DNA from 4 places in the Nocardiopsis sp. NPDC101807 genome. Region 2 is predicted to be linked to each of the others. Evidence: riboswitches for the same ligand, from Rfam matches in the RefSeq annotation. Region 2 holds a riboswitch; each other region holds the start of a gene.
What was found. A riboswitch is a leader RNA that binds a small molecule or an ion and turns the genes downstream of it on or off. The one in region 2 is predicted to bind thiamine pyrophosphate.
Positions count from the first base shown of each region.

Region 1 (7,434 bases), on a different contig from region 2:
GGCGCGGTCCTGATGCTGCTGACCGCCGTGGTCGTCCTCGGCGGCATCAGGGGGATCGGCCGGGTCGCCTCCGCCGTGGTCCCGTTCATGATCATCGGCTTCGTCCTCATGAACCTTCTGGTCCTGGCGGTGCACCACGACCGGATCGGCCCCGCCTTCGCGCTGGTCCTCGGCGACGCCTTCACCGGCACCTCCGCGGTGGGCGGGTTCGCGGGCGCCACACTGATGCACGTCATCCGCCAGGGCGTCTCCCGCGGCATCTTCTCGAACGAGTCGGGCATGGGCACCGGCGCCATCGCCGCCGCCGCGGCCAGGACCGACCAGCCGGTCCGCCAGGCCCTCGTCGCGATGACGCAGACCTTCGTCGACACCGTGATCATGCTGACCCTGACCGCGATGATGATCATCACGACCGGGGTGTGGCAGGACACCGGCGCCGCAGGAGTGGAGGGCGGCGACAAGGGCATCCTGCTCACCACCTCCGCGATGGAGGTCGGCCTCGGCCGGATCAGCCCGGACCTGGCGGGCCTGGGCCCCGTGTTCGTCACCTGCGCGGTGGTGGTCTTCGCCTACACCACCATCCTCGGCTGGGCCTACTACGGCGAGAGGTGCGTCGTGTACCTGGCGGGGCGCGCGCTCGTCGTGCCCTACCGGCTGCTGTTCATCGCGTTCGTCTACGTCGGCGCCACGGCGCAGATCGACGCGGTGTGGCTGTTCAGCGACATCGCCAACGGGCTCATGGCCCTGCCCAACCTGATCGGGCTGCTCCTGCTGTCCCCGGTGGTCGTCGCGGAGACGAGGAAGTTCTTCGCCCACCCGGACTGGCGGGACCCGGACGCGGTCATGGAGCCCGTACGGGGGTAGCGGTACGGCCGGCGGCCCACCGCGCCCCGGCCGCGGCCCTCGCGGACGGGCCGCACCGCCGGGGCCGGGCCTCACCGGGGAGGGCGCCGGCCGCGCCCTCCCCGGTCGGCGGGCCCTACTTCCACCAGGCGTGAAAGTGGTGCACGGGCCCCTGTCCGCCTCCGGCGTCGATCTCGTCCGCCCGCCGGAGCGCCTCGGTCAGGTAGGCCTTGGCGTCGCCCACGGCGGAGGCCGTGTCCGGCCGCTGCGGGAGCAGGGCCGCGATCGAGGAGGACAGGGTGCACCCCGTGCCGTGCGTGTTGCGGGTGCGGACCCTCGGCGAGCGGAACTCGACCGGGGCGGAGTCCCGGGTCACCAGGATGTCGACGCAGTCCTCGCCGGCCAGGTGGCCTCCCTTGAGCAGGACCCCGCGCGGACCGAACTCCAGCAGGCGGAGGGCCTGGTCGTGCATCGCCGCCAGGTCGGCCGCCTCCGGCTCGTCCAGCAGGTCGGCCGCCTCGGGGAGGTTCGGCGTGACCAGGTCCGCCCGGGGCAGCAGCCGGGTGCGCAGCGCGTCGACGGCGGAGGGTTCCAGCAGCCGGTCGCCGCTCTTGGCCACCATCACCGGGTCCACCACCACGCGGGGCAGTCCGTGGCGCCCGATCGCCTCGGCGACGGCCTCGGTGACCTCGGCCGTGCCGAGCATGCCGACCTTGACCGCGTGCACCGTGGCGTCGGAGAAGAGGGTGTCCATCTGGTGGGCGACGAATTCGGCGGGGATCGGGTGGACCCCGGTGACGCCGCGCGTGGACTGGGCGGTGAGGGCCGCGACCACGGTCATGCCGAAGGCCCCGTGTGCGGAGAAGGCCTTGAGGTCCGCCTGGATCCCGGCGCCCCCGCTGGGGTCGCTGCCGGCGATGGACACGATGTTGTACGCGCTCATGGGCGTTCCTTCGCTAGTACGAACTAGGGCAGGTTCGACGGGTGTGCTCTCAGCCGGTGGACCCACCGGCACCCCGCGCCGTCGGGGCCGCCGCGTGGGCGGCCCCGCTCAGTGTGCGGCCGACCCGAGGGGGTCGGCGTATGTGTTCCGGGCGTGCGGGCCCGAGGGGCCCGTACGGCTGCCGGCGCCGTTCAGAGGGTGGGTGCGTTGTCCGCGGACCGGGCCTTGAGCAGCTTGCGGACGCGGGCGATGACGAACCACAGGAACAGCAGGGCGATGATGACGAGCACGATGTTGCTGATGAGGCCGCTCCACTGCACCAGGATCGGCTTGATGGCCGGGCCGAAGGCGTAGCCGAGGCCGATCCAGATCGAGTTCCAGACGGCGGAGCCGATCACGGTGTACACGGAGAACTTGAGGATGGGCATCCGCTCGATGCCCGCGGGGACCGAGATGAAGCTGCGCACCAGTGGCACGCACCGGCCCAGGAGCACGGCGAGGCCGCCGAAGCGGGCGAAGAAGCGCTCGGCCTTGTAGAAGTCCTCGACCTCCAGCAGGGGGGTCTTCTCCACCAGCCACTTGGTGCGGTCCCGGCCCAGCAGGGCGCCGATCGCGTAGAAGCCCCAGGCGCCGACCAGGCAGCCGATCGTGGCCCACAGGATGGCGAGCCAGACGTTCATGTGCCCGTCGTAGGCCAGGAAGCCCGCACCGGGCAGGACCGCCTCGCTCGGCATCGGGGGGAAGAAGGTCTCGATGAACAGGGCCACGCCGACGCCGGGCTCGCCCAGGGTCGTCATCAGGCTCAGAACCCAGCCGATGAAGCCCTCGTACTCGTGGACGACCTCGCCTTCCATCGCCAGGTTCGACGCCGTCCACAGATTCGCTGTCATGAGAAGTGGCTTTCCGTTCTTTCCGGTCAGACGCCGGTCGGGACGTGGGCGGCCTCGGCCCGCGAGCGCTTGCGGCGCTCCCAGACGATGGCGGCGGTCACGATCACGAAGCCGGCGACGATGAAGACGACTGTCACGGGGACGTCGGTGGGGGTGACGACCTCGCGGGACTCGGTCTGCCACGGCCACAGGGCGCGCAGCGAACCGGCCATGAGGCCGGTGAGTACAACGAGGGTCATGTGGTGAAAGTTCTCCAGGAGGTGCTGGAGCAACTTCACGAACAGGGACAGGCCGGTGAGCATGCCCAGGGCGAAGACCGCCAGGTAGGCGATGTCCAGGTCGCCGACCGCGCTGATCGTCGGCTCGTAGAGCCCGAGGGTGAGCAGGATGAAGGAGCCGGACAACCCCGGCAGGACGAGCGCGCAGACGGCCACCGCGGCGGCGAGGAAGACGACCGCCGGGTGGGTCGGCAGGTTGGCGCCCGGCAGCCCGGTGAGCACGAACGCCGCTACGGCGAACACCAGCGCCACGGCGTAGTGCCCGGCCCTCCAGGGGCGGCCGGCCCCGGAGTAGGGGATCCACAGGCACGCCAGGACGAGCCCGAAGAACAGCGCGTAGGCGTACTGGGTGTAGGCGTCGACGAGCGGGGCCAGGAGGAGGGCGGCCAGGACCAGGAACACGGCCATGCCGACCAGCGCGGGAACCAGAACGCCCCAGTCCACCTGCCGGAACCGCTCCCGCGCGCGCTCCCCGCCGCGCCCCCGGGGGACGTCCGCGACGTACCTCCTGATCCCGCTGACCACGTGGCCGGCGCCCCCGATGAGCTCGTCGTAGAGGCCGACGATGAGGGCGACGGTCCCGCCGCTGATGCCGGGAAGGGCCTCGGAGGCGCCCACGGCGCCGCCGCGCACCGCGTCGAGGAGGTAGGAGCCTGCGGAATGGGCCATCTGGATAGTTGGACGCGGCCCGGGGAACCCGGGAGAAATGCGCCTTCCTCCGTCCTAGGTGTCTCGCCCGTGCACGCGAATGCGCGACGGGAGGGGGATGAGGCGAAAAGGAGACTGTCCGAATCGGCCGGAGAGTGCGGCCGTCGGGTTCTACGGTACAAGGGGCGGAGGCCGCTGTGGGCAGGCGCTGGGGAGAGTTGTGGACGACCGTACCCCGCCCTGAGCCGTCACAGCGAGGTCTGACAGAACCCCTACGTGGCCTTTGTCCTGGAATGTCGTAATTTTCGGCCCTGGGGAAGGGTGACTGGATAGCATCCGAAAACTGTGCTTCGTCTCAGTGACAGGGTGTGGTCTTCCACAGGGCGGACACCGTCCCGGCCCTCGCGCCGAGGGCTCCGCGGACCGCGGCCGTCAGTACCGCAGCGGGCTCGGGCGCGGGGCCCCGCCCTCGTCCCGGGCCACCGACGCCGCCCACCGGTAGTCCTGCTTGCCGACGGCCGTGCGCCGCACCCGGTCCACGAAGTGGACGGTCCTCGGCACCTTGAACCCCGCCAGGCGCACGCGGCAGTGGTCCAGCAGGGCGGACTCCTCCAGGAGGGCCCCCGCGGCGAGGGAGACCAGGGCCGTCACCCTCTGGCCGAGCCGCTCGTCCGAGGCGGGCACCACGATCGCGTCCTCCACCGAGGGGTGCGCCTTCAGGGCGGCCTCCACCTCCTCCGGGTACACCTTCTCCCCGGCGGTGTTGATGACGGCGCTCCCGCGTCCCAGGAGGACGATCGACCCGTCCACGGCCCGCGTCCCGAAGTCGCCGGACAGGGCCCAGCGGCGTCCGTCGGCGTCGGTGGGGAAGGTGCGGGCCGTCGTGATGGGGTCGTTGTAGTAGCCCAGCGGGATCCGGCCGGTCCGCGCGATCCGGCCGACCTCGGGCGAGCCCGGCGGGAGCGGGCGCAGCGCCTGGTCCAGCACCGCGATGCTGCCGCCCATCGTGAAGCTGCGGGCGTCGGCGGCCCCCTCCAGGGACCCGGGGCCGTCCGGCCCGCCGCTCCCCTCCGCGGCGGTCGCCGAACCGCACACGCCCGTCTCCGAGCCCCCGTAGGAGTCGGCCAGGGCGACGTCCTCGCGCCAGGCCCGCCACAGGCCGCGCACCTGCGGGGTGAGCGGTGTGCCGCCGGAGCGGACGGCGGTCAGGTCCGGGCACAGGCCGGGTTCGGTGAGCAGGTGCCGGGCCAGCGGGCGGGCCATGGCGTCGCCCACCAGCTGGACCGTGTGCACGCCCTCCCGGTGCGCCGTCTCCAGCACCCGGTCGGGTTGGAAGCTGCGGTCGGTCGACAGCACCACCTGCTTGCCGCACAGCAGCATGCTCAGGGCGTTCCACTGCCCGGCGGCGTGCATGAGCGGCCCCAGCACCAGCATGCGCTGGGGGAAGCACCGGGCGGCGCGCCCGGCCACGTCGTCCAGGGTCCGGGCCCGGGGCGCCCCGGGGGAGCGCCGCTCCAGGGCGGCGCGGAAGATGTCGGCCTGCCGCCACAGCACCCCCTTGGGGTAGCCGGTGGTGCCCCCGGTGTAGAGCAGGTAGTGGTCCTCGCCGCTGGTCGGAGGAAGGGCCGTGCCCTCCGGCGCGGCGGCCAGCGCCTCCTCGTAGCCGACCCCCTCGGCGGAGCGCACGGAGCCGTCGGCGACGAGCACCACGTGGCGGAGCCGGGGCAGGTCCGGGAGCACCGCCTCGACCGTCGACGCCAGGGAGTCCTCCGCGATCAGCGCGACCGCGTGCGAGTCGGCCAGGACGTGCCGCAGCTCGCCCGCGACGTAGCGGTAGTTGACGTTGACCGGGACCGCTCCCGCGCGCAGGACGCCGAGGAAGGACTCCACCCACTCGGCGCGGTTGAAGGCCAGGATCGCGACGTGCTCGCCGCGGCCCACGCCCGCGCCGACCAGGTGGCGGGCGAGGCGGACGGAGCGGTCGTGCAGGGCCCGGTACGTGAGGCGCCGGGGCCCGGCGACCAGGGCCGTCCGGTCGGGGACGGCGTCGGTGACCGCGGCGAGCAGCGCCGCGAGGGAGAACGGGGCGTCGGCGGACGCCGGGGACACTGCGGTGGGCACGCCCGACCTCCCATCGGTCGACGGGCCGTCCACGGCGGAGGGGCTCGCGGCGGCACTGTGGCTCGTTGGTGCGACGGTACCCCTCGGGGGAGGAGCCGATCGCCGTCGGGGCTGTGGAGCGCGTCACCCAGGGTGTCGTACCAGGTCACCACGGATGGAAGGGGGGCCGCTCAGGGGGTCCGGAGGGGATTTTCCGGACGGGTTCCGGACCCCGCCGGAGATCTGTGATACGCCTCACCCCTTGTGGGGTCGCCGGATCATCTGCTCAACTCGTGGGGACCTCCGCCGGAGGGCTCTACAGGGCCGTCCGGTGGGTATCTACTGTCTGACATCGGTCAATGGTGATCGGAGCGGCTAGATGGACACCACCCAGAACCTGGGCCAGCAGGACTCTGCCGGAAACCCCGGCGGACAGGGATTCTCCAGCGCCGAGCACATCGCGCTGGCACAGGCGCGATCCGCGCACAACTACTCACCCCTCCCCGTCGTGATCGCCGAGGGCCGCGGCGCCTGGGTCACGGACGTCGAGGGAAGGAAGTACCTGGACTGCCTGGCCGGATACTCGGCCATGAACTTCGGCCACCACAACCCCGAGCTGCTGGCGGCGGCGCACCGGCAGCTGGACCGGGTCACGCTCACCAGCCGCGCCTTCTACAACGACCAGTTCGGCCCCTGGGTGAGCGCCCTCGCCGACATGGTCGGCAAGGAGAAGGTCCTGCCGATGAACACCGGCGCCGAGGCGGTGGAGACCGGCATCAAGGTGGCCCGCAAGTGGGGCTACGAGGTCAAGGGCATCCCGGAGAACCGGGCGACCATCGTCGTGGCGGGGGCCAACTTCCACGGCCGCACCACCACGGTCATCTCGTTCTCGTCCGACCCGGAGGCCAGGACGGGCTTCGGTCCCTACACCCCGGGCTTCCGGTCGGTGCCGTACGGCGACGCCGCGGCCGTCGAGGAGGCCGTCGACGACACCACGGCGGCGGTCCTCATCGAGCCGGTCCAGGGCGAGGCGGGCGTGATCGTGCCCCCTGCGGACTACCTCCCCCGGGTCCGGGAGATCTGCGACGCCAACCGGGTGCTGTTCATCGCGGACGAGGTGCAGTCCGGTCTCGGCCGCACCGGCACCGTCCGCGCCTGCGAGCACAGCGGGGTGGTCCCCGACGCCTACCTGTTCGGCAAGGCGCTGGGCGGGGGCATCCTGCCCGTGTCGGCGATGGTCGCCGACGAGGACGTGCTCGGCGTGATCCAGCCGGGCCAGCACGGGAGCACGTTCGGCGGCAACCCGATGGCCGGCGCGGTGGGGTCCGCGGTCGTCCGCATGCTCACCGAGGGGCCCTACCTGGACGACGCGCGCCGCCTCGGCGAGGTGCTCAAGCGCCGCCTGAAGGAGTTCGTCGGCAACGGGGTGGTGTCCGCGCGCAGCATCGGCCTGTGGGCGGGCATCGACGTCGACCCCGGGCTCGCCTCCGGCAAGGAGCTGTGCAAGCGCCTCGCCGAGCACGGCGTCCTGGTCAAGGACACCCACGGTTCCACGGTGCGCATGTCGCCGCCCCTCGTGATCAGCGAGGAGGACCTCAACTGGGGTCTGGACCGGTTCGGCGAGGTCTTGGAGGAGCTCAGGGCGGAGCGGTAGCGGACCGGCCGTGGGGGGCTCCGCCGTGACGAGGCCCCCTCCGGCCGGCGCCCGCCGTGCCCGGTGCGGTGACCGGCG
Region 1 is NZ_JBIWMK010000001.1:1,062,114-1,069,547, reverse strand. It holds gene ACIRPH_RS04585 (alanine/glycine:cation symporter family protein) at 1-864, shown strand, start outside; gene thiD (bifunctional hydroxymethylpyrimidine kinase/phosphomethylpyrimidine kinase) at 980-1,786, opposite strand; TPP riboswitch at 1,775-1,872, opposite strand; gene ACIRPH_RS04575 (DedA family protein) at 1,978-2,676, opposite strand; gene ACIRPH_RS04570 (DUF368 domain-containing protein) at 2,703-3,623, opposite strand; gene ACIRPH_RS04565 (acyl-CoA synthetase) at 4,035-5,723, opposite strand; gene rocD (ornithine--oxo-acid transaminase) at 6,082-7,356, shown strand.
Region 1: another riboswitch for thiamine pyrophosphate. It lies ahead of thiD (bifunctional hydroxymethylpyrimidine kinase/phosphomethylpyrimidine kinase); the one in region 2 lies ahead of thiO (glycine oxidase ThiO).

Region 2 (7,434 bases):
CCGTCGCCCAGGGCGGCATGCTGGCGCTGCCCCACATGGTGACCGGTCTGGCCTGCGGCGTCGGCTACGTGGCGCTGATCGCCCTGGTCGCCCACCGGATCCGGGCGGGGGGCCGCGGGCCCGGCCCGGTGGCGACCGCCCTGAGCGCGACCGGCAAGCGGTCGCTGTCGGCGTACCTCGCCCAGTCGGTCCTGTGCGCGCCGGTCCTGACCGCCTGGGGGCTGGGGGTCGCGGCCCACCTGTCGCCGTGGTCGATGTTCCTGTTCGCGGTGGGGGTCTGGCTGGTGACGGTGGTCGGGGCGTACGCGCTGGAGCGCGCGGGCAGGCGGGGCCCGGCCGAGGTGCTGCTGCGCCGGCTGGCCTACCGGGGGACCGCGGGAACCGCGCGCCGGGAGTCCCCCGAGGGCGCTCCCGGGGGCGACGGCGCAGGCCCTCCCGCGGGGTCCGGCGAGGGGAAGGGCCAAGAGCTCACCACCCCCTGACCCGGACGCGCAAAAAGCCGCGTGCCGGTGAGTGCCCGGCAGGCCCTCGTACTTCAGGATGGGGTGTCATGGGCGACGATCACATGACAAACCACACCATAGGTGTGACCGGGGCGACCGGGGCGCTGGGCGGGCGGGTGGCAGCCCGGATCGCACGGCTCGGACTGGCGCAGCGGCTCATCGTGCGCGACATCAACCGTGCGCCGGAGTACCCGGGCAGCACCGCGGCGATGGCGGCCTACGAGGACACGGCGGGCTTCGAGCGGGCCTGCCGGGGTGTGGACACGCTGTTCCTGGTCTCGGCGACCGAGTCCGAGGACCGGATGGCCGTCCACCTGAGCGCGGTGGACGGGGCGGTCCGCGCGGGGGTGTCCCGGATCGTCTACCTGTCCTTCCTGGGCGCGGGTCCGGCCGCCACGTTCACGTTCGCGCGCACGCACTTCTACACCGAGGCCCACATCAGGTCGACGGGGGTGCGGTACACGTTCCTGAGACCCAGCCTGTACCTGGACCTGCTGCCCGGCTGGGTGGGGGACGACGGCGTGGTGCGCGGCCCGGCCGGCGACGGCCGGGTCGCGTGGGTGTCCCGGGACGACGTGGCGGACGTGGCGACGGCGGTGCTGACCGACCCGGCGACCGCGCTCGCCTCGGAGGACACGACCCACGACGTCACCGGCCCGGAGGCCCTGACCCTCGGCGCCACGGTCGACAAGCTGGGCACGCTCACCGGCCGCTCCGTCCGGTACGTGCCGGAGACCTGGGAGGAGGCCCTGGAGTCGCGCCGCCCCACCGGCGCCCCGGAGTGGGCCGTCGAGGGGTGGGCCTCGTCGTACGCCGCGATCGCCGCGGGGGAGCTCGACGAGGTCGCCCCGACGGTGCCCAAGCTGACCGGCCACCCGGCCCAGTCCATCGAGGGGTTCCTCCGGCGCCATCCGAGCGCCCTGTCGCACGTCGGGGTCTGACCGCCGCACGCCCGCCCGCCACCGCCGCGCCCCGTGCGCGGCGGTTTCGTCGTCCCGGGGCGCGACCGGGCCGGGAGTTCCCGCTCAGCCCCCGGTGCGGGCGGTCAGGCGCTCGCGCAGCCCGGCCGCGGCGGCCCGGGGGTCCTCGGCCTCGGTGATCGCGCGCACGACCACGACCCGGCGGGCCCCCGCCTCCAGCACCGCGTCGATGGTGGTCGCGTCGATCCCGCCGATGGCGAACCACGGGCGGTCCGTGCCCAGGGCGGCGGCGCGCTCGACCAGGGACAGGCCGGCCGCCGGGCGGCCCGGCTTGGTGGGGGTGGCCCAGGTGGGGCCGACGCAGAAGTAGTCGCTCCCGGCCTCCCCGGCGGAGGAGGAGGCGGCCGCGATGTCGTTGTTGGAGCGGCCGATCACGGGGTCGGCCCCGATGATGTCGCGGGCCATGGGCACCGGCAGGTCGCGCTGGCCCAGGTGCAGGACGTCGGCGCGCACCGCGCGGGCGATGTCCGCGCGGTCGTTCACCGCGAGCAGGGCCCCGTGCCGCTCACAGGCCTCCCGCATGACCTCCAGGGCCGCGATCTCCTCGCGGGCCTCCAGCCCCTTGTCCCGGAGCTGGATGATGTCCACCCCTCCGGCCAGGGCCGCGTCGGTGAACTCGGCGAGATCACCGCGCCCGGTCCGGGCGTCGGTGCACAGGTACAGAAGGGATGCGTCCAGGCGCTTGCGCAGGCTGGTTCCATGGCTGGTCCTCACCCCGCCCACCCTAGGCCCTCGCCGGTCGGCCCCCCGGAGGGGAGGCCGCCCGACGGCGCGCCGTTCCCTAGAAGGCCATGCCCTGGGCGCGGCGGCGCACCTCGGTGCCCCGGTTCTCGCGCATCGCCTGGATGGGAGTCCCCGGCAGGGTGTCGTCGGGGGTGAAGAGCCAGCGCAGGGCCTCCTCCGTGGAGAAGCCCGCGTCGGTCAGCAGCACCAGGGTCCCGGGCAGCCCCTTGACGAGGTCGTCGCCGTCGATGAAGGCGGCGGGGACGGACAGCTGCCCTCCGCGGACCACACCCATCATGCGGTTCTCGCGGATCAGGGTCTTGATCCGGTTGGGGCTCACGCCGAGCGGCGCGGCCGCCTCCTTCAGGGTCAGCCACTCGCCGACCAGCGTGTCGATGTCGATGTCGCTTCGTGTCACTCCCCCAATCTGCCACATCCCCGCGGGGCCCGGACACCTTCCGGCGCGGCGGGGTCCGGGCGCCGTGGAGATACCCGCCACTGCCACGCGTTCCGGGAGGAGGTTCTAGGATGGGGACAGACCTCTGCACATCCCGCGGGAGCCGGGTGGGACCCGGCTGAGAGGGAGGCTGTGAGCCTCCGACCGCACGAACCTGATCCGGGTCATGCCGGCGAAGGGAGTGGGAACAGCGCCGTGCGCACCGAGAACGACCCCCGACACGAAACGATTCGTCCTACCAATGGCGGTCCCGGGGACGCGCCGGAGCGGACCGTCGTCGTGGTCGGCGGCGGCCTCGTGGGGAGGGTCACCGCCTGGCGGGCGGCCCAGGAGGGCCTTCGCGTCACCCTGGTCGAGCCCGACCCCGTGACCGGCCCCGCCGGAGCCCGTGCCGCCTCCACCGTCGCGGCGGGCATGCTCACCCCGGCCACCGAGGCCGTGTTCGGCGAGGAGCCCCTCATGGAGTTCGGGGTCCGCTCCGCGGGCATGTACCCCGGGTTCGTCGCCGAGCTGGAGGCGGCCGGCGGGATCCGCGTGGGCTACCGCACCACCGGGACCCTCCTGGTGGCCTTCGACCGCGACGACATGGCCGTCCTCGCCGACCTGCACCGGCTCCAGGAGCGCCTGGGCATCGCCACCGAGCGCCTGACGAGCCGCGAGTGCCGCCGGCTGGAGCCGATGCTCGCCCCGTCCGTGCGCGGCGGCGTACTCGCCCCCGACGACCACTCCGTCGATCCCCGGCTGCTGCTGCGCGCCCTGGCCGCGGCGGGCGGACGCGCGGGGGTCACCGAGACGGCCGGCCGGGCGGAGGAGGTCACGGCCCCCGGCCCCGGGGGCGCCCGGCTGGGCGTGCGCCTGGACGACGGCCGGGTCCTGCCCGCCCACCAGGTCGTCCTGGCCGCCGGCTGCTGGAGCGACCGCGTCGCGGTGCCCGAACCGGTGGTGCCGCCGCTGCGCCCGGTCAAGGGCCAGCTCCTGCGCGCCCGGGTACCGGCCGGGGAGGCGCCCCTCGTCGGCCGCACGGTCCGGGGCCTGGTGAGGGGCTTCACCACCTACCTGGTGCCGCGCGCCGACGGAGAGGTGATCATCGGCGCCACCCAGGAGGAGCTGGGCTACGACACCTCGCTCACAGCCGGGGGCCTCTGGCAGGTCCTGAGGGACGCGCGCGAGCTCGTCCCGGGGGTGACCGAGCTGGAGGTCACCGAGACCTGTGTGGGCCTGCGCCCGGGCTCGCCGGACAACGAACCCCTGCTGGGGCCGACCCGGGTCCCCGGCCTGCACCTGGCCGCGGGGCACTTCAGGCACGGGGTCCTGCTGACCCCGGCCACCGGGGAGGCCATGGCGCGCGCCCTCACCACGGGCGCCCTTCCGGAGTACGCGCGCAGGTTCGCCGCGGACCGGGCGACCGGCGACGCGCACACGACGACGTGGGAGTAGGAGAGGCAGTGCAACTCATCATCAACGGCGACCTCCGCGAGTTCGCCGACGGCACGACCGTGGAGGCGGTCGTCCGCGACCTGACCGCGCCGGGCGGCGGCACGATCCCCGGCGGGATCGCCGTGGCCGTCAACGACGAGGTGGTGCGCCGGGCCGCGTGGGCGGACGGCGCGCTGGGCGCGGGCGACCGCGTGGACGTCCTCACCGCGGTCCAGGGAGGCTGAGCATGGACGGACACGCGACCGGCCGCGCCGAGGACCCCCTGGTGATCGCCGGGACCTCCTTCGGCTCGCGGCTGATCACCGGCACCGGCGGGGCTCCCTCCCTGGAGGTCCTGGAGGAGGCCCTGGTGACCTCCGGGACCGAGCTGACCACCGTGGCCATGCGCAGGGTCTCCCCCGGCGCGCAGGGGTCGGTGTGGGACGTCCTCTCCCGCAACGAGATCCGCGCGCTGCCCAACACCGCCGGGTGCTTCACCGCGGCGGACGCGGTGCGCACCGCCCGGCTGGGCCGCGAGGCACTGGGCACGGACTGGGTGAAGCTGGAGGTCGTGGCGGACGAGCACACCCTGCTGCCCGACCCGGTGGAACTCCTGGACGCCGCCGAGCAGCTCGTGGACGAGGGGTTCACCGTCCTGCCCTACACCAACGACGACCCGGTGCTGGCCCGGCGCCTGGAGCAGCTGGGGTGCGCGGCCGTGATGCCGCTGGCCGCGCCGATCGGCTCCGGGCTGGGGATCCGCAACCCGCACAACCTCGAACTGATCGTGGAGGGGGCGGGGGTCCCCGTGATCGTGGACGCCGGGATCGGCACCGCCAGCGACGCCGCCCTCGCGATGGAGCTGGGCTGCGACGCGGTCCTGCTGGCCACGGCCGTGACCCGCGCACAGGACCCGGTGCGCATGGCCGCCGCGATGCGCGACGCCGTCCGGGCCGGCCGGGGCGCCCGCCTGGCCGGGCGCATCCCGGTGCGCCGGCACGCCCTCGCGTCGTCCCCCGCGGTGGAGTAGCGCCCGCCCCCGGGGCGGCCCGCCGCCGCGCACCGCCGCACACGTCCCGCCGACGGCGCGTTCGGCCCCCGCCGGGGCGTGACGCGCCCCGGCCGCCGGGGCGCACGGGGCGCGTGTTCCGTCCGGGCGTGACCGGTCCCACCCCGGGCGGTCCGCCCGGACGGCCCCCGGGTGCCGCGCCCCCGCGGGGACCGGGCCTCCCGGTTCCCGGACCGGGCGGCCCGGCGCGCACCAGTCCCGTGAGGACCCGGGCGCCGTCCCCGGAACGTTTGGCACCGTCCCCTAACGTGGGATGGGTGTGCGGCCCGACGGAGGGCACAGCACGCTCGCCGATGAACCAGGCGCGAACGCCCGCCACCGAGGGTGGGGAGGCGCGACGCGACCGCGAACCGCGGGGCAGACCTGGCGTGGGCTTCCGCTATCGTGTCGGTTCGACACCCGGTGTCGGGTACGCGCCACCAACCGCGACAGCCCGCGCTCCCCGCAGCAAGGACACTACTCCGCCGTGGACATGACGACTTCCGACCCGCTCGTAGGCGCGACCCTCGACCGACGCTACTTCGTCGAGTCCAGGATCGCCGGAGGCGGGATGGCGACCGTCTACGTCGCCCACGACCTGAGGCTGGACCGCCGCCTGGCGTTGAAGGTGATGCACCCGTCGCTGGCCCAGGACCCCACCTTCGTCCAGCGCTTCATCAACGAGGCGCACTCCGTCGCCAAGCTCTCCCACCCCAACGTCGTCCAGGTCTTCGACCAGGGTGAGGACCAGGGACACGTGTTCCTGGCGATGGAGTACGTGCCCGGCCGCACCCTGCGCGACCTGCTCAAGGCCCGCGGGCGCCTGTCCCCGCGCGAGGCCCTGAACGTCATGGCGTCGGTCCTGGCCGCGCTCGGCGCCGCCCACCAGGCGGGCATGGTCCACCGCGACGTCAAGCCCGAGAACGTCCTCCTCACCGAGGACGGCCGGGTCAAGGTCGCCGACTTCGGCCTGGCCCGCGCCGTGGAGCAGTCCAACCAGGGCCTCACCCGGACCGGCACCCTCATGGGCACCGCCGCCTACCTGGCGCCGGAGCAGATCGAGAAGGGCGTCGCCGACGCCCGCAGCGACGTGTACGCCGCGGGCATCATGTTCTACGAGCTGCTGACCGGCGGCCAGCCGCACACCGGCGAGACGCCCATCGCGATCGCCTACCAGCACGTCAACGAGGACGTGCCGCGCCCCTCGCACTTCCTGCCGGGCCTTCCGCCCGAGGTGGACGCGTTGGTCACCAAGGCCACCGAGCGCGACCCCCGCTACCGTCCGAGCAACGCGGGCCAGTACCTGGCCAAGGTGCTGGAGGTCCTGCACCGCCTGCCGGCCACGGCCCCCGGCGGCGAGGCGCCGCTCGCGCCCGTCGCCCCGACCGCCGCGACGGCGTCCGTCACCGCCCCCCAGCTCATCGCGGGCGGGGCGGGGCCGGGCACCGAGAACGCCACCATGGTCGTGGACATGAACAGCGCGGGGCTGCGCGACGACGGCTACGACGACGACGGCTACGACGACTACCCGGACGAGCGCGACTCCCCGCGGCGCCGCAGGCTGCTGATCGGGATCGGCGCCGCCGTCCTGGCGCTGGTGGTGCTCCTCGCCGGCTGGTGGTTCCTCGTCGGGCGGTTCGAGACCGTGCCGGACGTGGTGGGGCAGAGCCCCGAGGCCGCGCGCGAGGCCATCCTCGACGAGGGGCTGGTCTACACGCTCGCGGAGGAGCCCGTCTACAGCGACGCCGAGCCGGGCAGCGTCGGTCGGACCGACCCCGGGCAGGGCGAGCGCCTGTCGCCCGGGGACGAGGTGACCGTCTACGTCTCCCAGGGCCCGCAGAACGTGACCATGCCGGACCTGCGGGGCGAGGACGCCGCGAACGCCCTCGCGGCGCTGGAGGACCTCGGGTTCTCCCCGGACAACCTCGAACAGGTGGACGTCGACGACGAGGACGTCCCGCCCGGCGAGGTGATCTCCACCGACCCCGAGGCGGGCGCCGAGGCCGACCGGGAGGACACGGTCACGGTCACCGTCAGCCGCAGCATCTCCGTCCCGGCCGTGGTCGGCCAGGAGCAGGGCGCCGCCCGGACGGCCCTGGAGGAACTCGGCCTGTCCGTCAGGGTGGTCGAGGAGGAGAGCGAGGACGTCGACGAGGGCCTCGTGATCCGGCAGAGCCCGGACAACGGCGCCAGCGTGGGCGCCAACGGCGAGGTCACCCTGACCGTCTCCACCGGACCCCCGGGCGTCGCGATCCCCGACGTGGTCGGCATGCCGGTGCGGGACGCCAGGGAGGAGCTGGAGGACGC
Region 2 is NZ_JBIWMK010000007.1:76,587-84,020, forward strand. It holds gene ACIRPH_RS21675 (DUF418 domain-containing protein) at 1-482, shown strand, start outside; gene ACIRPH_RS21680 (SDR family oxidoreductase) at 551-1,444, shown strand; gene thiE (thiamine phosphate synthase) at 1,529-2,197, opposite strand; gene ACIRPH_RS21690 (Rv2175c family DNA-binding protein) at 2,265-2,642, opposite strand; TPP riboswitch at 2,750-2,862, shown strand; gene thiO (glycine oxidase ThiO) at 2,892-4,100, shown strand; gene thiS (sulfur carrier protein ThiS) at 4,109-4,324, shown strand; gene ACIRPH_RS21705 (thiazole synthase) at 4,327-5,109, shown strand; gene pknB (Stk1 family PASTA domain-containing Ser/Thr kinase) at 5,615-7,434, shown strand, end outside.

Region 3 (7,434 bases), on a different contig from region 2:
TCACCGGGGCCCTGGGCCAGTGGCTCGAGATCGAGTTCTCCGAGCCCCAGGACCTCACGGGGCTGAGCATCGCCTTCGAGCAGCTCGCCGACGAGCCACCGCCCTCCCGCGTCACGCTGGTCACCGACAACGGCGAGGCGGAGGTCCCCGTCGCCGCGACGGCGGAGCCGCAGGAGCTCATGGCCCCGCCCGGGCCCACCGGCACGCTGCGCGTGCGCGTGGACGAGCTCGCCTGGGAGCCCGAGTACCGGTTCGGCACCCGCGTGGGCATCGCCTCCGTCTCGGTCCCCGGCCTCGAACTGGACCGCACCCTGCGCGTGCCCGGCCCCGCGGACGCCGGGACGCTGCTGTTCACCGGCTCCACCGGGACCGCGCCCGGCTGCATGGAGGGCTCCCACGTGTGGGTCTGCAACCCGCGCCTCCAGGTGCAGGGGGAGGACGCACGAGGGCTGGACCGCACCTTCGACCTGTCGGCGGACGCGGCCTCCGCGCCGCACTCCGTGACCGGCGAGGTCGTGCTCACCGACCCCAGGGAGGCGGAGAACGCCGCGAACCGGGCCGGCCCCCACCCGCACGTGACCGCCTCCTCCACCGCGGTGGAGCACCCGGCGGCCATGGGCCGGGGCGTCCTGGACGGTGACGAGAGCACCGTCTGGTACCCGGACCCGGAGGAGAAGAACCCCTGGCTCGACATCGACCTGGGGGCTCCCACCGGGATCGGGTACCTGGCCGTCGAGTTCCCGCGCGCCGACAGCGTGATGCGGCCGATCCGCGTGACCGTCGAGGGCGGCGGCACCGTACGCGAGGGCTGGATCGACGGCAGCGGCCGGGTGGACTTCGCCGAGTTCACCGCGTCCTCGCTGCGGGTGACGTTCGAGCGCCCCGAGGGGCAGGCGCTGGAGATCGGCACCGTCGAGATCCCGGGCGTCGAACCGGTCGACCCGCTGCCCGAGGGCGACGCGTCCACCGCCTGCGGCCTGGGCCCCACGCTGCGGGTCAACGGACAGCGCGTGGAGACCCGGATCAGCGGGGGAGCCCTCGCCGACCAGCTCACCGGTCGGCCGGTGCCCTACGAGAGCTGCACGGACCTGGACCTGGTCGAGGGCGAGAACCGGGTCGTGGTCGACCCGGGCAACCGCTACGAGGTGCGCTCGGCGCTCATCGGCTCCGCCGGGCCCGCCGCGGACCGGGCCGAGGTCACCACGGCCGAGGTGGAGGCCCTGCACGAGTGGGGGCCCGGCGAGCGCCGGTTCGACGTGGACGTCGACGAGGACAGCTTCCTGGTCGTCAACGAGAACTTCAACGAGGGCTGGCGTGCGGTCCTGGAGGGCGGGGACGCGCCGCTGGAGCCGATCCGCCTGGAGGGGTGGAAGCAGGCCTGGGTCCTCCCGGAGGGCAGCGCGGGCACGGTCACCCTGACGTACACGCCCGACGCCGCCTACCACCGAGCCCTCGCCGCCGGAGCCGTCCTGGCCGCGGTGCTGGTGGTGGCGGCGCTGTGGCCCCGCCGGCTCCTGCCGGGCGGGCGCGCCCACCGGTCCTCGCCCCCGCGCGGCTCCCGGTCCCTGCCCGCGGCCGGCCCCGGCTGGGCGGGCCGCTGGGCGGTCCTGCCGCTCGGCCTGGCCTACGGGGTCTGGGTCGCGGGCTGGGTCGGCGCGGCCCTGGTCGGTCTGATCCTGCTGTGCATGTGGTGGCTGGGCCGCCGCGCGCCCCGGCGGCTGAGGCACGCCAGACCGGGACGGCCGTCGATGGGCGGGCGCCTCCTGCCCCACCTGGCCGGGCCGTGGCCCCCGGTGGTGTCGCTGGGCCTGGCCGGGCTGTCCCTGGCCCTGGGCACCCACCTGGCCCTGTACATGCCCTTCCACGACGTCACGGAGGCGTTCGGGGGAGCGCTGCGCGGCTGGGCGGCCCAGCTGCTGTGCCTGCCCGCGCTCGCCAGGCTCGTCCTGGCCCTGGGGCAGCGCGGCGACGGGGACCCGGACGACGCCGACCCGGCCCCGGCCCGGGGGGAGGCCCGGGCGGATCCGGGGGCCGCCGGGTCCACCCGCCGTCCGGACCCCGGCGGGGCGGACGGGCGGGGCGCCCCGGCGGCGGAGCCCCGTGACGACGACCTGAGGGAGCCCGACTCCGAGGAGGCCCGAGCATGAGCGCGATCGGGACGCCGGCCGACAGCCAGGTCGGCCCGCCCGGGTCCCCCGCACGCGCCGTGCCGCGGGGCGCCGTCATGGTGGCGCTGGGGGCGTTCCTGCTGACACTGGCCGCCCTGCTGCCGCTGTACGTGCACGAGAGGATCGCCCTGCTGCCGGCGCAGACCCGGTTCGACGTCAGGATGGTCGACGAGGACGCGGGCTACCTCGACACCTCCACCTGGCGGTGGGTGGAGGCCGCGGAGCTCACCCGGGTGACCCGTGTGGACGGCTCGGCCCACGGCGGGGACTGGTCGGCGTGGGAGGTGTCCGTGGACACCTCGGCGCCCGACCGGATGATCGACCACTGGAGCCGGCGGGTGATCGTGGACCGCGAGACCGGCAGGGCGGTCAACTGCTGCGGCGAGCACGTCGACGGCGACCGCGCGGTCCGCCAGGCGGGGCTCGTGTACTCGTGGCCGCCCGGGGCGGAGGAGGGCGACCACCCGTTCTACGACGCGGAGGTGCGCTCCGCGCCGATGCTGGAGTTCCAGGAGTGGGATGAGGTCGCCGGGGTCCCCGTGCGCCGGTACAGCCAGTGGGTCGAGGCCGCCCAGGTTCCGGAGTCGGCGCGCCCGGTGCCCGCCGAGCTGTTCCGGTCCGGCGCCCGGGGGACGGTCACCGCCACGCGCTGGCTGGAGGTGAGCCGCACGTTCTGGGTGGAGCCGGTCAGCGGGATCGTGGTCGACGCCCACGAGACGCGTGCGGAGACCCTGCGTCCGCAGGACGACGGGGGCGAGGTCCCCCTCCTGCACGCGGAACTGGCCATGGCGGACAACCAGGTCTCCGGCTACGCCGAGCAGGCCCGCGTCAGGTCGGTGCTGCTGCGCGCCCTGGACTCCTGGGCGCCCCGGACCCTGGGGCCGCTCGGAGGGCTGGCGGTCCTCGTCGGCCTGGTCCAGGCATGGCGGGGCCACCGCGCGGACGGCGCACCCGCGGACGGTGCGCTGAGCGGGGACGCGGACGCCGGCCGGGAGGCCCCCGCCCGTGGGCGCGGGCGCCGGCGCGCCGGGGAGCCCCTCGACCCGCAGTGGTGACCGGGCCCCGTCCGCGCCTGTGTTCCGGCGGTGGGCGGGAAGGCCACGCCGTAGTATCGGACACATGTGCGGTCGCTATGCCCAGTCCCGGAACGTGCACCAGCTGCAGCTCGCCTTCGGGCTGCCCGAGCAGGCCCTCACCGAGGAGGCGGATCCCCGGTCGTGGCCGCCGCTGGAGGAGCTGGAGCCGGACTACAACATCTCGCCGGGAAGACCGGTGTACGCCGTGCTCGGGTCGCCGCCCCGGGCCGGCGACCAGGGCCCGCCCGGGCCCAGGAGCCTGCACACGCTGCGCTGGGGCCTCGTCCCCTCCTGGGCCAGGGACCGCAACGTCGGCTACCGGATGATCAACGCCCGGAGCGAGACGGTCGCCGACAAGCCGGCCTTCCGCACCGCCTACCGGCGCCGCCGGTGCCTGCTGCCCGCCGACGCCTACTACGAGTGGCAGCTCGTCGGCAAGGACGGCACCGTCCAGGCCAGCACCTCGCCCGCGACCGACCCCCAGCACAAGAAGCGCAAGGCCAAGGCCGACAAGAAGCCCTACGCGATCCACTACCGGGACGACCGCCCCCTGGCGATGGCGGGCATCTTCGAGCGCTGGCGCGACCCCGAGGTTCCCGAGGACGACCCCGCCGCCTGGGTGTGGAGCTGCGCGGTCATCACCACGGGGGCGGCGCCCGGGCTCGACCACATCCACGAGCGCATGCCGGTCGTCGTGCCTCCGGAGGACTGGGCCGCCTGGCTGGACCCCGCCTCGGGCGCCGACGAGCTCGCGCACCTGCTGGGGGAGACCCCCGTCGACCGGTTCGCGGTCGACGAGGTGTCCACCGACGTCAACACCATCAAGAACAACCGTCCCGACCTGCTCGAACCCCTCACCGACACCGGGGGTGGCGAACCGGGGACACTTTTCTGACCCCTGTGGCGGTGGACACAGCGGGGGCGGACCTGTGTATGGTGTGCGGGGCCGCAGGGCCCCGGCGCCGGGATCGAGGCGCCGCGGCACGCACGACGTGCCCACACATGTGAATACGCAACGCGGGAGCTCGCGCCATGGCGGGCTGAGAGGGCGACTCGACGGTGTCGCCGACCGCAGAACCTGTTCGGGTAATTCCGACGTAGGGAGGCATGCCATGACGGCTACCGACGGTCGTGACGTCAGTTCCACCAGAGGTTCCGACACCGCCGTTCACCGGGTGACCACCGGTCCCATCATGGGATCATCCAAGGTCTATCGCGAGGTCGTGACCCCGGAGGGCCACACGCTCCGCGTGCCCCGGCGCAGGGTGGGACTCAGCAACGGCAGCCACTTCGACCTGTACGACACCTCCGGCCCCTACACCGACGACGCCGTGTCCGTCGACGTCCACCGGGGCCTTCCCCCGACCCGCCTGGCCTGGGCCGGGGACCGCCCGCCGGCCGGCGGCGCGTCCACCCAGCTCGCCCGCGCGAAGGCCGGGACCCTCACCCCCGAGATGCGCTTCGTGGCCGAACGCGAGGGCGTGGACCCCGAGTTCGTCCGCTCCGAGGTGGCCCTGGGCCGCGCGGTGATCCCCGCCAACCGCTGCCACCCCGAGTCCGAGCCGATGATCATCGGCAAGAACTTCCTGGTCAAGATCAACGCCAACATCGGCAACTCCGCCGTCACCTCCTCCGTGCCCGAGGAGGTCGAGAAGATGGTGTGGGCCACCCGCTGGGGCGCCGACACCGTCATGGACCTGTCCACGGGCAGGCGCATCCACGAGACCCGCGAGCGCATCCTGCGCAACTCGCCCGTCCCGATCGGCACCGTGCCCATCTACCAGGCACTGGAGAAGGTCGACGGGGACCCGGCCCGGCTCAGCTGGGAGGTCTACCGGGACACCGTGGTCGAGCAGTGCGAGCAGGGCGTGGACTACATGACGGTGCACGCGGGGGTGCTGCTGCGGTACGTGCCGCTCACCGCCCGCCGGGTCACCGGCATCGTCTCCCGGGGCGGCTCCATCATGGCCGCCTGGTGCCTGGCCCACCACAGGGAGAGCTTCCTGTACACCCACTTCGAGGAGCTGTGCGAGATCCTCCGGGAGTACGACGTCACCTTCTCCCTCGGCGACGGGCTGCGCCCCGGGTCGATCGCCGACGCCAACGACGAGGCCCAGTTCGCCGAGCTCCGCACCCTGGGGGAGCTCACCCACGTCGCCCGCGCGCACGACGTCCAGGTGATGATCGAGGGACCCGGGCACGTCCCCATGCACAAGATCGCGGAGAACGTGCGCCTGGAGGAGGAGCTGTGCGGCGAGGCGCCGTTCTACACGCTCGGCCCCCTGGCCACCGACGTGGCCCCCGGCTACGACCACATCACCTCGGCGATCGGCGCCGCGCAGATCGGCTGGCTCGGCACGGCGATGCTCTGCTACGTCACGCCCAAGGAGCACCTCGGGCTGCCCGACCGCGACGACGTCAAGACGGGCGTCATCACCTACAAGCTCGCCGCGCACGCCGCCGACCTGGCCAAGGGGCACCCCGGGGCCCAGGAGTGGGACGACGAGCTGTCCAAGGCGCGTTTCGAGTTCCGCTGGCAGGACCAGTTCCACCTGTCCCTCGACCCCGAGACCGCCCGGTCCTTCCACGACGAGACCCTGCCGGCCGAACCGGCCAAGACGGCGCACTTCTGCTCCATGTGCGGGCCCAAGTTCTGCTCCATGAAGATCACCCAGGACGTGCGCCGCTACGCGGAGGAGCACGGCCTGGACACCGTCGCTGCCATCGAGCGGGGCATGGCCGACAAGTCGGCGGAGTTCTCCGAACAGGGCAGACGCGTGTACCTCCCCCTCGCCGAGTAGCCAGTGTCCCCCGAGGCGGGGGAACCGCCCCGAGGTTCCCCCGCCCGCCTTCCGGCTCCTAGGGCTTGAGCACTCGTACCTTGCGGCTGATGTTGAATCCCAGTCCGTGACGGTAGATCTCCGGCACCCTGTACTGCCCGCTGCTGTCGTCGAAGTAGAACACTCCCGCGGTGAGGAGGGCGTCCGCCTCCTCCGTAGTCAGGCCGACGTCGTCGAGGCTGAAAGGCACGGTGACCGTGGCTCCGCGGCTCTGGAGACGGGCGAGAAGCTTGCCGATATCCTGGTTCTCCGTCTTGATCGCGTCGATCTTGATCTGACTGCACCGGGCCAGGGCGGTGCGCATGGCAGAGGGGGCCAGCACCCGGTCCGTCCAACGGCTGTTGCCGGACCCCAGGGACAGTTTGGCCGACTCGGCGAGGAACGCCGTGACGTCACGGGCCTGGACCTGTTTGTTGTAGTCCGCCAGAGCGGCGGGGACCCAGAGGTGGGAGCGTGCCTCCCGGGACTTCTCGGAGCCCATCTTCCAGCCCCAGAGGGGCACCAGGATCTTGGGCAGGTCGTCCTCAGCGATGTCGGATATGTCCAGTTCGGGCCGGTCCAGTGCCCCGGCCTGGGAGGCGATCCACACGGTCAGACGCAAGGAGTCCGTGCTGTCCCAGCGCAGCGCGTACGACTTGTACCGGTCCGCGAGCTGGCTGCTGTTCTGCTGTACCGCCCAGTTCACCAGGTCCCTGCGGACGAAGGCGATGATGCCGAGTGGTCGCCCGCGCAGGGCACGGAGCCAGTTGAGGGTGTCGATCAACAGCGTTCGCAGCGCGGTGCGCTTGACCTCTGAGTCCAGTTTCTGGAGCATGTCCTCCAAACCGTCGATCACGAAGACGGCGCGCACCCGCGCTCCGAGCGCGACCAGCGCCTCCTCGGGAGAGCGGTCGGACACCTCGGCCCCTGCGGCCATGGCGAGGCAACGCAACCACATCGACCGCCACCGGAGGGTGTCGTCGGCGGGGAGGTCGGAGAGGGCCCGGCTGAGGGTGTCACGGATATCGATGGTGGTCGCTGCCGTACCGCCGTGTCGCTCCGCGAAGGAGTCCCGCAGGGTCTGTGTCGTCAGGCTCGCCTGGTTCTGCTGGAGGGAGTCCGGCTCCAGGACGGGCACGATCGAGGCGTCCAAGGTGACATCGGAGACGTCCGACTGCTCCGCGAAGAGGCGCCATTCCCGTGCCGCGCACGCCTTCGCGTACGTGAAGGTCTTGCCCGCTCCCTTGGCTCCGAGCACCAGGGCGATCGGGGGTTCGGTCCGGTGGTCGCCGACCAGGCGCCGCAGGGGCTCGGTGGCGAGGAACCCGGTCGCCGACGTGAGGCCCTGGTTCTCGGCGTAGACGAGGTCTT
Region 3 is NZ_JBIWMK010000004.1:439,953-447,386, forward strand. It holds gene ACIRPH_RS14850 (alpha-(1->3)-arabinofuranosyltransferase) at 1-2,147, shown strand, start outside; gene ACIRPH_RS14855 (DUF3068 domain-containing protein) at 2,144-3,223, shown strand; gene ACIRPH_RS14860 (SOS response-associated peptidase) at 3,288-4,139, shown strand; TPP riboswitch at 4,252-4,363, shown strand; gene thiC (phosphomethylpyrimidine synthase ThiC) at 4,357-6,045, shown strand; gene ACIRPH_RS14870 (KGGVGR-motif variant AAA ATPase) at 6,104-7,434, opposite strand, start outside.
Region 3: another riboswitch for thiamine pyrophosphate. It lies ahead of thiC (phosphomethylpyrimidine synthase ThiC); the one in region 2 lies ahead of thiO (glycine oxidase ThiO).

Region 4 (7,434 bases), on a different contig from region 2:
CGACGGGGAGGCGCAGCGGGCCGCGGAGGAGGCCATCGAGCGGTACGTCCCGGCGGAGGAGTCCACCAAGTTCGCCGCCCAGGCCATCGTCGAGCCCGGCACCGGCCGGATCCGGGGCATGGCGCAGAACCTGCGCTACGGGTTCGACGACGAGGCGCTCGGCACGACCTCCCTCAACCTGGCGGTGGACAGCGAGGCCGGCGGCTCGCTCGGCTACCAGGCGGGGTCGACGTTCAAGACGTTCACCCTGGCCGCCGCCCTGCACTCCGGGCTGGGCTACGGCACCAGCTTCTCCTCTCCCGAGAGCGTCTCGGTCGGAGGGCTCGAGAACTGCGACGGCGGCGTGATGTCCGGGTGGAGCGTGAGCAACGCCGGGGAGAGCGACGGCGGCCGGCACAACATGATCAGCGCGACCAAGGGGTCCGTGAACACCTACTTCGCCCAGCTCCAGAAGCGCGTCGGCCTCTGCGAGACCTCGGAGATGGCCGAGCGGGTCGGCATCCACCGCGCCGACGGCGAGCCGCTGGGCGTCTGGAGCTCCTTCACCCTGGGGGACCAGGAGGTGTCCCCGCTGACCGTCGCCAACGCGTACGCCACGTTCGCCGCCCGCGGCACCTACTGCGAGCCCGTCCCGGTGGTCTCCGTGCGGATCGGCCGCGAGGGCGCCGAGGGCACCCGGGAGGTCGCGGCGCGCACCGACTGCGAGGAGGGCAGGGTCGGGCGCGACGTCGCGGACGGGGTCAACCACCTGCTCCAGCAGACGTTCAAGGGCGGCACCGCCAACGGCCTCGGCCTCGGGCGCCCCGCCGCGGGCAAGACCGGCACCACCGACAACGCCGCCTACGCCTGGTTCGCCGGCTACACCCCGAACCTCGCGTCGGCCGTGGTGGTCGGCGACATGCGCGGCGGCGAGGAGAACCCGCTCCAGGGCGTGACGATCGGCGGGCGCTACTACGGCATCGTCTACGGCGGCACGCTGCCCGGCCCCATCTGGCAGGCCACCATGCGCGGGGCCACCGCCGACCTGCCGGCCGAGGGCTTCGCCCCGTCGCCGAAGGCGTTCGGCGACCCGTCGTCGACACCGCCCAAGGGCGGGGACGACGAGGGCGACGCCTGACCGCTCCCGCCGCCGGGCGGGGCCCCGACGAGGGGCGGAAAACGGGGGCCGCGGGGAGGGAACACCCCGCGGCCCCCGTTGTTGACGCATAATGGAGGGAAACCGACAGGGGAGCGCGTGAGCGCTGAGAGTGCGGCACCCGGCCGCAGACCCTTACACACCTGATCTGGGTCATGCCAGCGAAGGAAGTCGTAGGAACCCGTCTCCGGCGGCGTGCTCCCGCGCACCCGGGACGGTCCCGGGGCGCGGCACGTCCTCCGGCGTCGCTCTTGGCCACATGGGCCCTCGTCCACCCCGACGAAGGGACACCACCTGATGAGCACCGATACCGGGCGCACCGGATTCTGGCGCGACGTCCTCGGACGGCTGCGCGGCTGGCGCACCGTCGACATCGTCGTGGCAGCCGTGATCGGCGTCGCCGTCGGCGTCGTCTTCTGGCTCTGGAACATCGTCTGGTCGGTCACGACCCCGCTCTTCGTGGGCTTCCCACCCGCGCAGGCGGCGGTCTACGGCATGTGGCTGATCTCCGGCGTCCTCGGCGGACTGGTCATCCGCAAGCCGGGCGCCGCACTGCTCACCTCGATCGCGGCCTCCCTGGTGTCGGCGGTGCTGGGGACGCAGTGGGGGGTCATGGTGATCCTCGACGGGACGCTCCAGGGCCTCCTCCCCGAACTGGTCTTCCTCGCCTTCGGCTACCGGCGCTGGGGCATGGGCGTGGCCGTGCTCGCGGCGGCCGCGGCCGGCCTCTCCCCGGCCGTCCGCGACAACATCGTCTACAACGTGACCTGGCCCCTGCACTTCCAGCTCGTCTACGGCGTCATCGTCGTGATCAGCGCGGCGGTCATCGCGGGCGTCGGCGCCCGCCTCCTCACCACCGCGCTGGCCAGGTCCGGCGCGCTGGCCCCCTTCCCCTCGGCCAGGGGCTGACCCGTGGCCGACCACGACCGCCGCGGCCCCACGGGGGCGACCGCGGAGCACCCCGCCGCACCGGCCCCCCTCCGGTCCCCCGGAGGGGGCGGCGCACGCGTCGAGCTGTCCGGCTGGGGGTGGCGCCACGCGGGCCGCGAGTCCTACGCCCTGCGCGGGGTGGACCTCACGGTCGGGCCCGGTGAGCGCGTGCTGCTGCTCGGCGCCTCCGGGGCGGGCAAGTCCACCCTGCTGCACTCCCTCGCCGGACTCACCGGCCCCGACGGCGCCCTCAACGGCGACCAGGAGGGGACGCTGCTGGTCGACGGCCTCCCCGCCGACCGGGGCCGTGGAGGGGTCGGCCTGGTCGGCCAGGACCCGGAGACGCAGCTGGTGATGGCCCGCGCGGGCGACGACGTCGCCTTCGGCCCGGAGAACCTGGGGGTGGACCCCGGCCTGATCTGGCCGAGGGTGGACGACGCGCTCGGCGCGGTCGGCTTCCCGTACGGGCGGAACCACCCCACCGGCGCGCTGTCGGGCGGTGAGAAGCAGCGGCTGGTCATCGCCGGCGCGCTCGCCATGCGCCCGCGCCTGCTCCTGCTGGACGAGCCCACCGCCAACCTCGACCCCGCGGGCGCGGCCCTGGTGCGCGGCGTCCTGGAACGCCTGCTCGCCGAGACCGAGGCGACCCTGCTCCTGGTCGAGCACCGGGTCGCCGACGTGGTCGGACTGGTGGACAGGGTCGTGGTCGTCGCACCGGGCGGCGGAGTGGTCGCCGACGGGGACCCGGCGGACGTGTTCGCCGCGCACGGGCGCTCCCTCGCGGAGCAGGGCGTGTGGGTCCCCGGTCACGAGCCCTCCCCCGCCACGGTCCCCGCGCCGGGCGGCGGCCCCCGCGTCGAGGCGGTGGGCGTCACCGCGCGCACCCCCTCCCAGCTGGGGGTGGGCGCCCCGCCCCGGAGGACCGTGCTGGACGGGGTGGACCTCTCCGTCGCGGCCGGCACGGCGACCGCCCTGACCGGCCCCAACGGGGCGGGCAAGTCCACGCTGCTGACTCTGCTGGCGGGGCTCTCCCGACCCCACAGGGGCGCGGTCCTGCCGCGCGGCCCCCTGGCAGGGGCCGACCGGCGGCCCCTGGCGCGCTGGCCCGCCCGGCTCCTGTCCCGCCACGTGGGCACCGTCTTCCAGCACGCGGAGGACCAGTTCGTCACCGGCACCGTGCGGGACGAGCTGCTGTTCGCCCCGCGGCGGGCCGGGGCGGACGGGCCCGGGACCGAGAAACGGGTGGACGAGCTGCTGGAGCGGCTGCGCCTGACCGGCCTGGCCGACGCCCACCCCTACACGCTCTCGGGGGGCGAGAAGCGGCGGCTGTCGGTGGCCACGGCGCTCAGCTCCGGCCCCTCGCACGCGCCCGGCGTCCTCGTCCTGGACGAGCCGACCTTCGGCCAGGACACCCGGACGTGGACGGAGCTGGTCGAGCTGTTGGACGGGCTGAGGGCCGGGGGGTGCGCCGTCGTCGTGGCCACCCACGACGAACTGCTCCTGCGGCACTTCGCGGACGTGCGGGTGCGCGTGGCGGAGGGCCGCGCGGTCCGGGGCACGGCGGGGGAGGCGGAGCTGTGAGCGTCTCGGAGGACCGGGGCCGCAGGGGCGGTGACGCCTCCGCCCCGGAGGCGCCGGGCGACGGGGGAGCGCGCCGCCGGCTCACCCGGCTCAACCCGGCCGCCAAGCTCCTGGCCGCGCTGCTGCTGGGGCTCGGGCTGGTCCCGGCCGTGGACGCGGTCACCGGAGGGGTGGTGCTGGCCGGCGTTCTGCTGGTCCTGCCCTTCAGCGGGATCGGCCGGCGCACCCTGCTCGTCCTCGGCGGCCCCTTCCTGCTCATGGGGCTCTCCAGCGGGCTGGTCAACTACCTGTACGGCGAACACGGCGCGGAGGGGGCGCTGGGCGCCGCGGTGCGCCTGCTCGCCATCGCCCTCCCCGGCCTCGTCGCGGCCGTCAGCAGCGATCCGACCGAGATGGCCGACGGGCTCGTGCAGAGGCTGAAGGTGCCCGAGCGCCCCGCCATGGGCGTGCTGGCGGCGCTGCGGCTGATCCCCCTGCTGGCCGACCAGTGGCGGACCGTGACGCTGGCGAGGAGGGCCCGCGGCCTGGAGGCCGGGGGCAACCCGGTGCGGATGGTCACGCTGTTCTTCGGCAGGCTGTTCGCGCTGCTGGTGCGGTCGATCCGGACGGGAACCCTGCTGGCGACGGCGATGGACGCCAGGGCGTTCGGCACCGGGCCCCGCACACGGGCCAGGGAGAGCCGCTGGCGGGGCGGGGACACGCTCCTGCTCGCGGGGGCGGCCCTGCTGCTGGCGGGGGCGTACGCGCTGTCCGCGCGGCTCGGCACCCTGGTGCTGCTGTTCTCCTGACACGGGTGGTTAGGTAGCCCGGGACAGTGACGTCGAAGTGGAAGAGGTGGAGTTCGTGGGCGAGTTCGTGCGCGTGGAGACCGATCCGGACCACCCGGCGGTGGCCGTGCTCCGGTTGGACCGGCCGAAGGTCAACGCGCTCAACGCCGTGCTGACGGCGGAGATCGCCGAGGCCGCCACGAGGGTCTCCGCGGACCCCGCCGTGCGCGCGGTGGTGCTCTACGGCGGCGAGCGCGTGTTCGTGGCGGGGGCCGACATCAAGGAGATGGCGGACCGCACCCACGCGGAGATGCTGGAGTACGGGCGCGGCCTCCAGAACGCCCTGACCCTGGTGGCCCGCATCCCCAAGCCCGTCGTGGCCGCCGTCACCGGGTACGCCCTCGGCGGCGGGCTGGAGCTGGCGCTGGCCGCCGACTTCCGGGTCGTGGGGGAGGGGGCCAGGCTGGGCGTTCCCGAGATCCAGCTCGGCGTCATCCCGGGGGCGGGCGGCACCCAGCGCCTGCCGCGCCTGATCGGGCCCGCGCGGGCCAAGGAGATGATCTTCAGCGGCAGGCACGTGCGGGCGGAGGAGGCCGGGCGCATCGGGCTGGCCGACGAGGTCGTCCCGGACGGGGACGTCTACCGGGCGGCCGTGGCCCTGGTGGCCCGGTACGCGGAGGGGCCCGCCGTGGCGCTGGCCGCGGCCAAGGAGGCCGTCGACCGGGGCCTGGAGACGGACCTGGACTCGGGGCTGGAGATCGAGCGCCTGCACTTCGCCGGGCTGTTCGCGACCGAGGACCAGAAGACGGGGATGCGGAGCTTCGTCGAGCAGGGGCCGGGCAAGGCGGTGTTCAACGGGCGCTGACGCGGGTCGCCGCGCAGTTCGGGGCGGGGGTCCGGGCCGTTCGGGCCGGTGCGCCCGCCCCTCCCTTCCCCAAAGCTTTGTTGTTTTTTGGCATGGTTTTAGTCATTTGTCAGGTTAAGTAGCGATACAGGACCTGCTCCGGTCGTCCGGATCCGGCCAGTCGAGACGAGCGGGTCGGAACCGCCCACGTCAGTTTTCCGTCATACTCGGTGGTGGTCGTCCGAGGGCGGACGGGCCGCCGGACCCCCATGACCCTCCGGCGGTCCCGAACAGACCACACCGGTCCGAGACGGGCCACACAAGCCAATGTTGACCCATCCCCCGGCCGATAAGCTGGACGTGGTGGTATGCGGTCTTTTGAGGGGATGAGTTCTCGATGGCAATGTCGGCAGGTTTCCCCACGGGTGAGGAGCTGCCGGAGCGCATCGGCCACTACGTGATCCGCCGCCGTATCGGGCAGGGCGGAATGGGCGTGGTGTACCAGGCCGAGGATCCCCGGACCGACCAGTTCGTCGCGCTGAAGGTCCTCAAGCCGGAGGTCGCGGGCGACCACATCGCGCGGGCCCGGCTGGCCCGCGAGGTCGAGACCATGCGACGGGTGCAGAGCCCCAACGTGGCGGAGGTCATCGACGCCGACACCCAGGCCGAGCTCCCGTGGGTGGTCACCGAGTACATCCCCGGGCCCACGCTGGACGCGACCGTCACCGACCACGGCCCGCTCCGGGGCCGCGCGCTCACGCGCTTCATCACCGGGCTCGCCCGTGCGATCCAGGACATCCACGCGGTGGAGGTGATCCACCGCGACCTCAAGCCGGGCAACGTGATCATCTCCAACGGCGAGCCGATCGTCATCGACTTCGGCATCGCGCACGCCGTGGACGGCGCCAAGCTGACGCAGACCGGCACGTTCGTCGGCACCCCCAGCTACCTGTCCCCGGAGGTCATCGAGGGCACCGACCTCGGTCCGGCGACGGACATCCACGCCTGGGGCGGCACCGTCGCCTTCGCCTCCACGGGACGCCCGCCCTACGGCGCGGGCTCCTTCGAGGTCATCTTCTTCCGCATCCTCAACGGCGAGATCGACATGGACGGGATGCACGAGGCGCTGCGCCCGCTGGTCAACCGCGCCGTCTCCCGCGACATGCGCAACCGCCCCACGGCCGCGGAGCTGGTCGCGGAGGCGGGCCGCCTCAACCTGGACCTGCCCTGGACCGAGGACCAGGGGGTCCGGTCCACCGGGCTCACCGGCAACCACACCGTCTACAACGCCCCCGCGGGCGGGGGACCGGAGGACTCCGGGCGGGGAGCGGGCGGAGCCGCGGCTGCGGGGGCGGCCGGCGCGGTGCTCGGCGGAGCCGCCGGATACCTGGCGGGACGCGGCGCCGGCGACGAGGGCTGGGGGCCCGCGCACACGAGCAGCGGTGCGAACCCGGCCTCCGGCGCGTGGTCCGGTCCCGGAGGGTCCCCCCGCTCCACCCATGCCGCCGAGTCGGGCGGATGGCGCTCCGACGAGGAGGCCACGGACGACCTCTCCGGCGCGCGGGGCGGCCGGCGGTCCTGGGACGCCGACGAGGACCCGACGGACGACCTGTCGGGCGCCGCGGGCGCGCAGCGCGGCTGGAGCGACCCGGAGTCGACCGACGACCTGGGCGGGCTCCAGGGGACCGACCGGATCCCCCCGGGCGGCCGCGACGACCTCGACGACCCGCAGGGCACCATGCGGATCAGCCCCGTGGGGGACGACCCGGACGACGCGGGGAACACCCGGCGCATCCGCCCCGGCGAGCCCCCGCGGGACGACCCGCAGGGGACGATGATGATGGACCCCGTGGAGCCCGGCCGGGGGCACCCCCGGACGGCCGATCCGGAGGACGGGTACCAGGCGCCGCACACGCAGTTCTTCAACACGCCCCTGCACAAGGGCGATTTCGCGGACATCCTCACGCCGGTCGAGGAGGGGCGCGGCAGCCGCAACACGCAGGAGTTCGCCGAGGACGACTATGAGGAGCGCGGCGGCTGGCTGAGCCGCTTCAAGCGGGGCAGCAACGACCGGGTGGGGGACTACTTCCGCGGTGACGACGAGGGCGTCGACGCCGACGGCGACGGCTACATCGACGAGGAGTACGAGGCCGAGGCGTGGCGGATGCACCCGCTGG
Region 4 is NZ_JBIWMK010000008.1:155,210-162,643, reverse strand. It holds gene ACIRPH_RS24210 (transglycosylase domain-containing protein) at 1-1,117, shown strand, start outside; TPP riboswitch at 1,215-1,322, shown strand; gene ACIRPH_RS24205 (ECF transporter S component) at 1,433-2,044, shown strand; gene ACIRPH_RS24200 (ABC transporter ATP-binding protein) at 2,150-3,646, shown strand; gene ACIRPH_RS24195 (energy-coupling factor transporter transmembrane component T family protein) at 3,643-4,434, shown strand; gene ACIRPH_RS24190 (enoyl-CoA hydratase/isomerase family protein) at 4,490-5,278, shown strand; gene ACIRPH_RS24185 (protein kinase) at 5,655-7,434, shown strand, end outside.
Region 4: another riboswitch for thiamine pyrophosphate. It lies ahead of ACIRPH_RS24205 (ECF transporter S component); the one in region 2 lies ahead of thiO (glycine oxidase ThiO).